3 regions of the Kitasatospora sp. NPDC048194 genome follow, and region 3 is predicted to be linked to each of the others. Evidence: riboswitches for the same ligand, from Rfam matches in the RefSeq annotation. Region 3 holds a riboswitch; each other region holds the start of a gene.
What was found. A riboswitch is a leader RNA that binds a small molecule or an ion and turns the genes downstream of it on or off. The one in region 3 is predicted to bind cobalamin.

Region 1: another riboswitch for cobalamin. It lies ahead of ACGF07_RS15740 (HoxN/HupN/NixA family nickel/cobalt transporter); the one in region 3 lies ahead of metE (5-methyltetrahydropteroyltriglutamate--homocysteine S-methyltransferase).
Region 2: another riboswitch for cobalamin. It lies ahead of ACGF07_RS29630 (cobalamin biosynthesis protein); the one in region 3 lies ahead of metE (5-methyltetrahydropteroyltriglutamate--homocysteine S-methyltransferase).

Annotation. Positions count from the first base shown of each region.
Region 1 is NZ_JBIDAK010000011.1:23,578-26,814, reverse strand. It holds gene ACGF07_RS15750 (DNA-formamidopyrimidine glycosylase family protein) at 1-452, shown strand, start outside; gene ACGF07_RS15745 (metalloregulator ArsR/SmtB family transcription factor) at 576-959, opposite strand; cobalamin riboswitch at 1,041-1,234, shown strand; gene ACGF07_RS15740 (HoxN/HupN/NixA family nickel/cobalt transporter) at 1,266-2,378, shown strand; gene ACGF07_RS15735 (DMT family transporter) at 2,442-3,237, opposite strand, start outside.
Region 2 is NZ_JBIDAK010000034.1:15,405-18,641, forward strand. It holds gene ACGF07_RS29625 (cobyric acid synthase) at 1-932, opposite strand, end outside; gene ACGF07_RS29630 (cobalamin biosynthesis protein) at 929-1,891, opposite strand; cobalamin riboswitch at 1,990-2,121, opposite strand; gene ACGF07_RS29635 (transcriptional regulator) at 2,362-3,054, shown strand; gene ACGF07_RS29640 (alpha/beta hydrolase family protein) at 3,176-3,237, shown strand, end outside.
Region 3 is NZ_JBIDAK010000004.1:186,002-189,238, forward strand. It holds gene ACGF07_RS07800 (hypothetical protein) at 1-223, shown strand, start outside; gene ACGF07_RS07805 (ABC transporter substrate-binding protein) at 276-572, opposite strand; gene ACGF07_RS07810 (hypothetical protein) at 569-1,198, opposite strand; cobalamin riboswitch at 1,358-1,597, shown strand; gene metE (5-methyltetrahydropteroyltriglutamate--homocysteine S-methyltransferase) at 1,757-3,237, shown strand, end outside.

The DNA of each region.
Region 1 (3,237 bases), on a different contig from region 3:
CCCGGCTCGGTCCGGACCCGCTGCGCGCCGACGCCGACCCGGAGGCCGCCTGGCGCCGGATATCGGGCAGCCGTACGACCGTCGCCGCGCTGCTGATGGACCAGAAGGTGCTGGCCGGGGTGGGCAACGTCTACCGCGCCGAGGTGCTGTTCCGCCACCGCGTCAACCCGCACCGGGCGGGCCGCGACCTCACCCGCGGCGAGTGGGACGCGATCTGGGCCGACCTGGTCGCCCTGATGCGCGAGGGCGTCGCCGCCGGGCGCATCGACACCGTCCGGCCCGAACACACCCCCGAGGCCATGGGCCGACCGCCGCGGGTGGACGACCACGGCGGCGAGGTCTACGTCTACCGCCGCGCCGCGATGCCCTGCCTGGTGTGCGGCACGGAGGTGCGGACCGAGGAGCACGCCGCCCGCAACCTCTTCTGGTGCCCGACCTGCCAGGTGGCCTGAGCGGCCGGTCCGGGCGCCCAGTCCGTGGGCCGGGTCGACCGGCCGGGGGAGTCCGGCAAAGGGATCCGCGTGCGCCGGCGAACACCGTGTCAGGCGCCGCGCGGGGCAGGCCGATCCGGCCGGTCAGCCCGCGGCGGCGGTCGGCTCGTGGTGCTCGGCGGCGGCGCACTCGTCGAGGAGGGGGCGCATGCCTTCGTCGACGAGCCGGTAGCGCACCACACGTCCGTCCTTGTCCCCGGTGACCACGCCGGCCGTGCGGAGCAGCCGCAGGGCCTGGGAGACGGCGGGGTCGCGCATGCCGGTGGCGACCGCGAGGTCGCTGACGGCGAGCGGGCCGGCCCGGTGCAGGGCGAGCAGCAGGGCGAGCCGTCCCGGGTCGGCGAGCAGGGAGAACCGCTCGGCCCAGGACCGGACGTGCGCGGTGTCGCCGATCGCGGCGATGGCCTCGCAGACCCGGTGCCCGTCGATGGTGCGGTGGCCCGCGCGGTCGGCCGGTACGAGATGCATGCCCACATTCTCGCAGGCGGTGACCTGTGATCCTGCACACCTGCACAGGTGCGCAACCTTGCGAGGGTGAAGCACGAGCCCTACGGTGTAGCCCGCCGTGGTGCTCGGGAAGACCGGTGACGGACCCTCAGGGGTCCCAGTCCGGAGCGGCCCTCGCCACTGTGATCGGGGGACAGTCGTCCGTACCCATGTGCCACTGGGCGCCTCGTGCGCCTGGGAAGGCGGGTGCGGAAGCCCCGTAAGCCAGGAGACCGGCCACGGCATCTCACGAAGTCATTCCACGAGGTGCTGGAGCGTGATCCGACGATGACCCTGCCCGAAACCGCCGTCCCGACCGAGGCGGCCCCCTCCGTCCTGCCCACGTTCAGATGGAAGCGCGAGGACACCGTCCGCACGGCCGGGTTGATGGCGGTGATCCTGGCCATGCACGTGGTGGCCTTCGGGACGCTGGTCTTCCTGGTCGCGCCCCACGAGTACGCGGTCGGCACCCAGGTCTTCGGGGTGGGCCTGGGCATCACCGCGTACACCCTCGGCATGCGGCACGCCTTCGACGCCGACCACATCGCGGTGATCGACAACACCACCCGCAAGCTGATGGCGGACGGCAAGCGGCCGGTCTCGGTCGGGTTCTGGTTCGCGCTCGGCCACTCCTCGATGGTGGTCATCATGGCCGCCCTGGTGGCCGGCGGCGCCCAGCTGGCGAACACGCTGATGGACGACGAGTCGGCCACCCACAAGTGGCTCGGGCTGGTCGGCACGACGGCCTCCGGCGCCTTTCTCTACCTGATCGGCGCGCTCAACCTGGCGGCGCTGGTCGGCATCCTCAAGGTGTTCCGCTCGATGCGGGCCGGCCGGTACGACGAGGCGGAACTGGAGGAGCACCTCAACTCGCGCGGCTTCATGGCCCGGGTGCTGAACCGCGCGACCCGCTCCATCACCCGGCCGGGGCAGATGTTCCCGGTGGGCATGGTGCTGGGGCTGGGCTTCGACACCGCCACCGAGGTGACCCTGATGGTGATGGCCGGCTCGGGCGCGGCGGCCGGGCTGCCCTGGTACGCGATCGTCTGCCTGCCGCTGCTGTTCGCGGCCGGGATGAGCCTGTTCGACACCCTGGACGGGACGTTCATGAACTTCGCGTACCAGTGGGCGTTCTCCAACCCGGTGCGCAAGGTGTACTACAACCTGACCATCACCGGACTGTCGATCGCCGTGGCGTTCATCATCGGCACCATCGAGCTGGTCGGGGTGCTGCACGAGAAGCTCGACCTGACCGACCCGGTCACCGGCTTCATCGCGGACATCTCGCTGGACAACGTCGGGTACGCGATCGCCGGGCTGTTCGTGGTGGTGTGGGCCGCGGCGATCGCCTACTGGAAGCTGGCGGGCGTCGAGAAGCGCTGGACGCCCGAACGTCCCTGAGCCGTCGCCGCGGAGCCGTCGCGGGCCGAGGTCCTGGGCCGCGGTCGTGGGCCGCGGCCCGGCTCAGGGGGACGCGAGCAGGAGGGTGCCCGCCACGGCGAGGCCGGCGCCCACCACCTGCACCGGGCGCAGCCGCTCCTTCAGCACCCCGCGCGCCAGCAGCGCGGTGACCACCGGGTACAGCGAGGCGAGCACCGCGGCCACCGCTGCCGAACCGCCGTGCGAGGCCGCCGCGTACGCCGCGTTCGCGGCGACGTCGGCCAGCCCGACCCCGGTGAGCAGGGGCAGCCGGGAGCGCAGCTCCGGCAGCAGCGCGGAGGTGTCGGTGCCGCGCAGGCTCACCACCAGCGCGGCGCCGCCGACGGCGATGTTGACGAGGCGTTGGGCGCACAGTGCGAGCAGCAGCCCGCCGCCGGCCGAGGCCTGGGAGAGCAGGGCCATGTTGGCGCCGAAGCCGAACGCGGCGGCCAGGGTCAGCACCAGGGCGGTGCGGGCGGCGGACGGTCCGCCGCGCTCGGGGCCGCCGGCCAGCACCACGCCGGCCAGTGCGACCACGATCCCGGCCAGCTGGACCGGCCCCGGCCGTTCGCCGAGCGCCAGTCCGACGCCGACCGGCACGGCGACGCCGACGGTGGCCAGCGGGGAGACCACCCCCATCGGGCCGAGCGCGAGCGCCCGGTAGAAGGCGAGCATCGCGAACGGGCCGATCGCGCCGGCGGCCACCGCGTACCAGAGCGCGGGGGAGAGGTCGGCCCAGCCGCCAGTGGCCGGCAGCGCGAGGAGCAGGGCGACCGTCGCCGCGGTCTGGGAGGCGACCACGACGGCCAGTGCGGGGAGCCGCCGGGTGAGGACGCCGCCG
Region 2 (3,237 bases), on a different contig from region 3:
TCGGCCACGGTGGCCCGGGTCCCGGGCAGCACCACCAGGTCGGCGTCGGCCAGCTCCTCCGGTCTGGTCGCCCAGCGCACCAGCACGCCCGGCTCCTGCGCCAGCGCGTCCACGTCGGTGAAGTTCGACAGCCGGGGGAAGCGCACCACGGCGACCCGCAGCACGTCCGCCCCGAGCGGGCCGCGGCCGTCCACCCGGTCGACCACCGTCGACAGGTCGAGCGAGTCCTCGGCGTCCAGCCACAGCCCCGGCAGCATCGGCAGCGTGCCCAGCACCGGACGGCCGGTCAGCCCGTGCAGCATCTCCAGGCCGGGCGCGAGCAGCCGGGCGTCGCCGCGGAACTTGTTGACGAACCAGCCGGCGACGTGCCGCTGGTCCTCGGCCGACAGCAGTGCCAGCGTCCCGTACATCGCCGCGAACACCCCGCCGCGGTCGATGTCGCCGACCACCACCACGGGCAGTCCGGCGGCGGTCGCCAGGCCCATGTTGGCGATGTCCCGGTCGCGCAGGTTGATCTCGGCGGGCGAGCCGGCGCCCTCGCACACCACCACGTCGTGGCGGCGGCGCAGGTCCGCCAGGCACTCCAGGGCGCGTTCCAGCAGGACGGGCTTGCGCTCCCGGTAGTCCAGCGCGCCGACCTCGGCGACCGGCCTGCCGAGCAGCACCACCTGGCTGCGGCCGTCCGCTCCGGGCTTGAGCAGCACCGGGTTCATCGCCGCCTCCGGCTCCACCCGGGCGGCCTGCGCCTGCATCGCCTGGGCGCGGCCGATCTCGGCGCCGTCGGCGGTGACGAAGGAGTTCAGCGACATGTTCTGCGCCTTGAACGGCGCGACCCGCACGCCCTGGCGGGCCAGCCAGCGGCAGATGCCGGCCGTCACCACGCTCTTGCCCGCGTCCGAGGTCGTCCCGGCGACCAGCAGCGCGTTCGTCATGTCCCACTCCTCTTCCCCAGGAGCCGCAGCAGGACGTGCCCCGCGACCGTCGTACCCAGCGCCAGTGCGCCCACCCGCCGCGACAGCGTGCAGGCCCGCTCGATGTCGTCCACCGTCACCGGCCGCAACTCCGCGCCCAGCACCGGGCGGTGCTCCAACCGCTCGCCGTACCGCAGCGTCCCGCCCAGCCGTACGCCGACCGCTCCGGCGAAGGCCGACTCGGCCTGCCCCGCGTTCGGGCTCGGGTGCGCCGAACCGTCGCGCCGCCAGATCCGCCAGGCCGTGGCGGGCTCCGGGGCGGCGGCCACCGTCAGCAGGGCCGTCAGCCGGGCGCCCGGCCAGCCCGCGACGTCGTCCAGCCGGGCCGAGGCCCAGCCGAAGCGGGCGTGGCGGGGCGAGCGGTGGCCCACCATCGCGTCCAGGGTGTTCACCGCGCGGAAGGCCAGCAGGCCCGGCGTGCCCGCGAGGGCGCCCCAGGTCAGCGCGTTCACCACGGCGTCGGCGGTGTTCTCGGCCACCGACTCGACCACCGCCCGGGCGATCTGCTGCCCGTCCAGCGCGCTCGGGTCCCGCCCGCACAGGTGCGGCAGCCGCTCCCGGGCGGCCGCCAGGTCGCCCGCGGCGAGCGAACGGCCGACGGTCCGCGCCTCCCGGGTCAGCGAGGTGCCGCCGAGCACCGTCCAGGTGGCCGCCGCGGCCAGCGCCGCCCGGCCCAGCGGTCGGCGCCCGACCGTGCGGTCCAGGGCGAGCGCGCCGGCCGCGACCGCGCCCACGCACAGTGCCGTGTACGCCGTTCCGGCCGCGCGGTCGTCGCGCCACAGGCGCCGTTCCAGGCGGGTCGCGGCGCTGCCGAAGAGGGCGACCGGGTGGCCGCGGCGCGGGTCGGCGAAGCGCGCGTCGGCGGCGTAGCCCGCGACGGCGCCCAGCGCGAAGGCGGCGGCGCGGGTCAGCGGGCGCACGGCGGCGGGCAGCTCGGGGGCCGGCGGGGCGGGGCAGCCTGCATCGCGTGGGTGTCCTCACTCAGGGTCCGCGCCCTGGATCGACGTACCGGGGGCGAGAGTCTCCTGGCTTCCGGGTCGGACGCACTCCCGGGCCTTCCAGCGGCTCCTGACGGCCCGCCGTGGCACTTTCCGAGCGTGCTCCCCGGTGACAGTGGCGGGACCGCGCCGGACTCGCACCGGCTTCCTCTCCATGCCTCCGTTTGGCCCCAGGATCCCATCACGCGGCCGTTCCACGCGTCAACCGAGGTCACGGAGGGGTTGGTCACACGGAGGCGGGGCGGTCGGCCACACGGAGGCGGGGTGGTCGGCCACACGGAGGCGGGGCGCCGTCCTGTGCGATCGACCAGCGCGGCCGAGGGCTCGTCAGTCCCGGTTCGTGCGTTCGGGGGCTGGGGGCGCGCCGAGGGGCGCCCCTACGGTTCGGTGCCATGCGCCGCAGAAAGCCCCACGCCGCCGCCCCCCTTCCGGTGCCCTTCTCCCCCGAGGCCGCCCGCATCCACCGCGTCGGCCTCGGCCTGACCCCCGAACAGGTCGCCGAGGGCATGGCCGCCCACGGCGTACGGCTCCTGGCCGGTCACGTCCTCGCCTGGGAGCGCGGGGAGCTGCGCCCGGGCGAGGCCGAGTTCATCGCCCTCGCCCGGGCCCTGTGGTGTTCCGCGGCCGATCTGATGGACGGCCGCCCGACCCGGCTGCGGGACCATCGCATCGCCCGGGAGCTCCCCCCGGAGACGGTCGCCGAGCGCGTCGGCATGCTGCTGCCCACCTACCAGCAGGCCGAGCTGACCGGCCGGTGGGAGGGGGACGCGGAGCAGACCTACGCCCTCGCCGTGGTGCTGGGCCTGCGACTGACCGAGCTGGTCGAGGCCACCGGCCGCGCCGAGGCGCTCGACCGCCTGCTGCGCCAGTGCGTCGCCGGCCGCTGGCAGCCGCACCTGCGCGCGCTCACCCGGCTCGTCCCCGTCGCCGAGCAGGAGCTCGCCGCCGTCCTGCTCGTGCTGGCCCAGGAGCACCACGTCCCCGCCCACTGGGGCATGCCCAGCGGGCCCCGCACCCCGGCGGTGCCCCTCACCCCCCGCTTCTGGGAACTCCTCGCGGCCCAGCCGACGGCCGTTCCGGTCTGATCGGACGTTGTTTTTCGGCCTTTCGTAGCCCGGACGGCCCAGTCCGGTGGCCGCGGGGTGCCGGGCCCCGGTGAACTGGTGCACGAACACCGACCGGTCCGCGAACAGAGCGGGGAACGATATGCGCTGGGGAACCGCAGCCGTGGTGGCGGCCGCCGCCGTGGGAGCCGGGGCCGCCGCCGT
Region 3 (3,237 bases):
CCGTCAGCTGGGCGGGGCACAGGCACACGTCGCGAGAATGCGCCTCGACCTGCGACGCAGCCAGCACCTGCTCGGCGAGGCCGAGCGGGTGCTGGCCCACCTGCCCGCCGACCAGGCCGAGGCGGCGGGCGGCCACCTGGCCGACGGGCGCGGGATCGCCGACCTCCTCGCGGACATCCGCGCGACCTTGCCGCGCACCCCGGACTTCGAGAAGCAGCCCTGACAGCTGCCACGCGGACGCGGGCGTCGCTGCCGGTGACCGGCCGACACGGCGGCTACCCCGGTCCGGCCAGGGGGCGGGCCTCCTCGAACGTCACCGGCTCACCCGCGCGCACACCGTGGAGAACGTGGGCCAGGACCTCGGCGCCGCGCACGACCCTGGGGCCGGGACGATTGAAGTAGGACGGGCCGTCGAGGACCCATACCCGGTCGTTGCGGACGGCGGGGACCTCGTCCCAGCCCGGCAGGCCGGTGATCAATGGGAGTTCCCGCTCGGTGCGCGCCGGTGGGAAGCCGCAGGGCAGGAGCAGCAGGACGTCGGGCCGGGCGGCGAGCACCTCGTCCCAGGTCATCGGCTCGGTGTGCTGGCCCGCCTTCGCGAGAAGCGGCTGCCGCCCGCCAGGTCGATCTGCTCGGGCACCCAGTGGCCGGCCGGCCAGAGAGGGTCGAGCCATTCCACCGCGACCACCCGTGGACGGGGCAGACCCTGCACGGCCGCCGACACCCGGGCCAGCCGCGATCGCAGCTCCGCGGCGGCCCGTGACGCGGTGACGGCGACTCCCAGCTCCCGTCCTACGTGTTCCAGACATGCGATGACCTCGGGCAGCGTCCGGGGCTCCAGGCTCAACACGCGCGGACCGCCGTCCAGAACCCGTACCGCCTCGGTCGCACCGCTGTAGGACACGGCACACACCTCGCACAGGTCCTGGGTGAGGACGATGTCGGGGGCGAGGGTGGCCATCAGCTCCACGTCGAGGGTGTAGAGCGACGACCCCTGGTGGGCCGCACCGCCGACAGCCTCAGAAATCTCCCGGCTGGTGAGCCGGTCGGCGTCGAACTCACGCGCCGTCACCACGGGGACTCCGGCAACAGCCGCCGGCGGCCAATCACACTCATGGGTCCGGCCGACCAGGAACTCACTGAGACCGAGCGCGGCAACAATGTCCGTGGCGGCGGGAAGCAGGGAGACGATCCGCATCCTTCGAGCCTAGTCTCGGCGTCCGGAAAGTGAACCGTACGACCGGGGTCCGTCGGCGATCGGACGGGCTTGGGCTCGCAAGGGCACGACGGCTTCAAACGACGTCTCAGTATCCGGGCGGTAGAGCGGTTCTTCAGTCAGAACCCAAGGTTCTTCCTCTAGGCTGGTCGTGCAGCTGGTTCGCCCCGTCCTCCAGGCGGGGCGTCGTAAGAGGGAACCCGGTGACGCCTTTCAACTGGCCAGTCCGGGACTGCCCCGCAGCGGTGAGTGGGAACGACCGCCGTCATACGCACTGGACCCGGGACGGGTCTGGGAAGCGACGGCCAGTAGGTGTCCGCCCTGGAACCAGGACGGGCGCGCCCGCGAGTCCGAAGACCTGCCACTGCCCGTGCGCGACCGTTCGCGCGCGGCAATCCGGTGACCTCGAGGGCGGGTCGGCGACCATACCAGGCGGATCCGGCCCGCAATGCACGGTGGCCACCGCCCGGTTTCGTCATCCCTTCGCGCCTTCGTCCGTCTCCGGGTTCTTGAGGAGACAGACTCGCGAAGGAGAGTCCCTTGACTACGAAGTCCGCAGCCGCGGCAACCCTCGCCACCGCGTACGGCTACCCCCGCCAGGGGCGGGGCCGGGAGCTGAAGAAGGCGATCGAGGGCTACTGGAAGGACACGGTCACCGCCGAGGCACTGCTGGCCACGGCCGCCGACCTGCGCCGCGGGAACTGGCAGCAGCTCGCCGACTCCGGTATCGACGAGGTCCCCACCGGTGACTTCTCGCTCTACGACCACGTGCTGGACACCACAGTGGCAGTCGGCGCTATCCCGGCCCGCCACCGCAAGGCGGTCGAGGCCGACCCGCTGGACGGCTATTTCGCCATGGCGCGCGGCACCCAGGACGTCGCGCCACTGGAGATGACCAAGTGGTTCGATACCAACTACCACTACCTCGTGCCCGAGTTGGGCCCCGACACGGCCTTCGCCGCGAACCCGGCCAAGGCCGTCGGCGAGCTGACCGAGGCGCTCGCCCTCGGCCACGACGCCCGGCCGGTCCTGGTCGGGCCGATCACCTACCTGCTGCTCGCCAAGCCCGCCCCCGGCGTCGCCGAGGACTTCCAGCCGCTGACCCTGCTGGACCGGCTGCTGCCCGTCTACGCGCAGCTGCTGGCCGAACTGAAGGCCGCCGGCGCCGGCTGGGTCCAGCTGGACGAGCCCGCCCTCGTCCAGGACCGCTCCCCGGCCGAGTTGAACGCCGCCGCCCGCGCCTACCGGGACCTCGGCGCCCTCGCCGACCGGCCGAAGCTGCTGGTCGCGAGCTACTTCGAACGCCTCGGCGAGGCCCTGCCCGTCCTCGCCAAGGCCCCCGTCGAGGGCCTGGCGCTGGACTTCACCGGACCGGCCGCCGGCAACCTCGACGACCTGGCCGCCGTGGGCGGGCTGCCCGGCAAGCGGCTGGTGGCCGGGGTGATCGACGGGCGCAACATCTGGATCAACGACCTGGAGAAGTCGCTGGCCACCCTGGCGACCCTGCTCGGCCTGGCCGACCGGGTCGACGTCGCGCCGTCCTGCTCGCTGCTGCACGTGCCGATCGACGCCACGCTCGAACGCGACATCGACCCGCAGATCGCCCGCTGGCTCGCGTTCGCCAAGCAGAAGGCCGCCGAGGCGGCGCTGCTCGCCCGCGGCCTGCGCGAGGGCACCGGCGCGATCACCGCCGAACTCGCCGCCAACCGCGCCGACCTGGGCTCCCGCGCCACCTCGCCGATCACCCGCGACCCGGCCGTGCGCGCCCGGGTCGCCGCCGTCACCGGGGCGGACACCCGCCGCTCCCAGCCCTATTCGGTGCGGGCCGAGGCACAGCGCGCCCGCCTCGCCCTGCCGCTGCTGCCGACCACCACCATCGGCTCCTTCCCGCAGACCATCGAGCTGCGTGTCGCCCGGGCCGACCTGACGGCGGGCCGGATCGACGCGGCCGCGTACCGGGAGCGGATGGAGGCCGAGGTCCGCGAGGTCATCGCCTACCAGGAGAAGGCCGGCCTCGACGT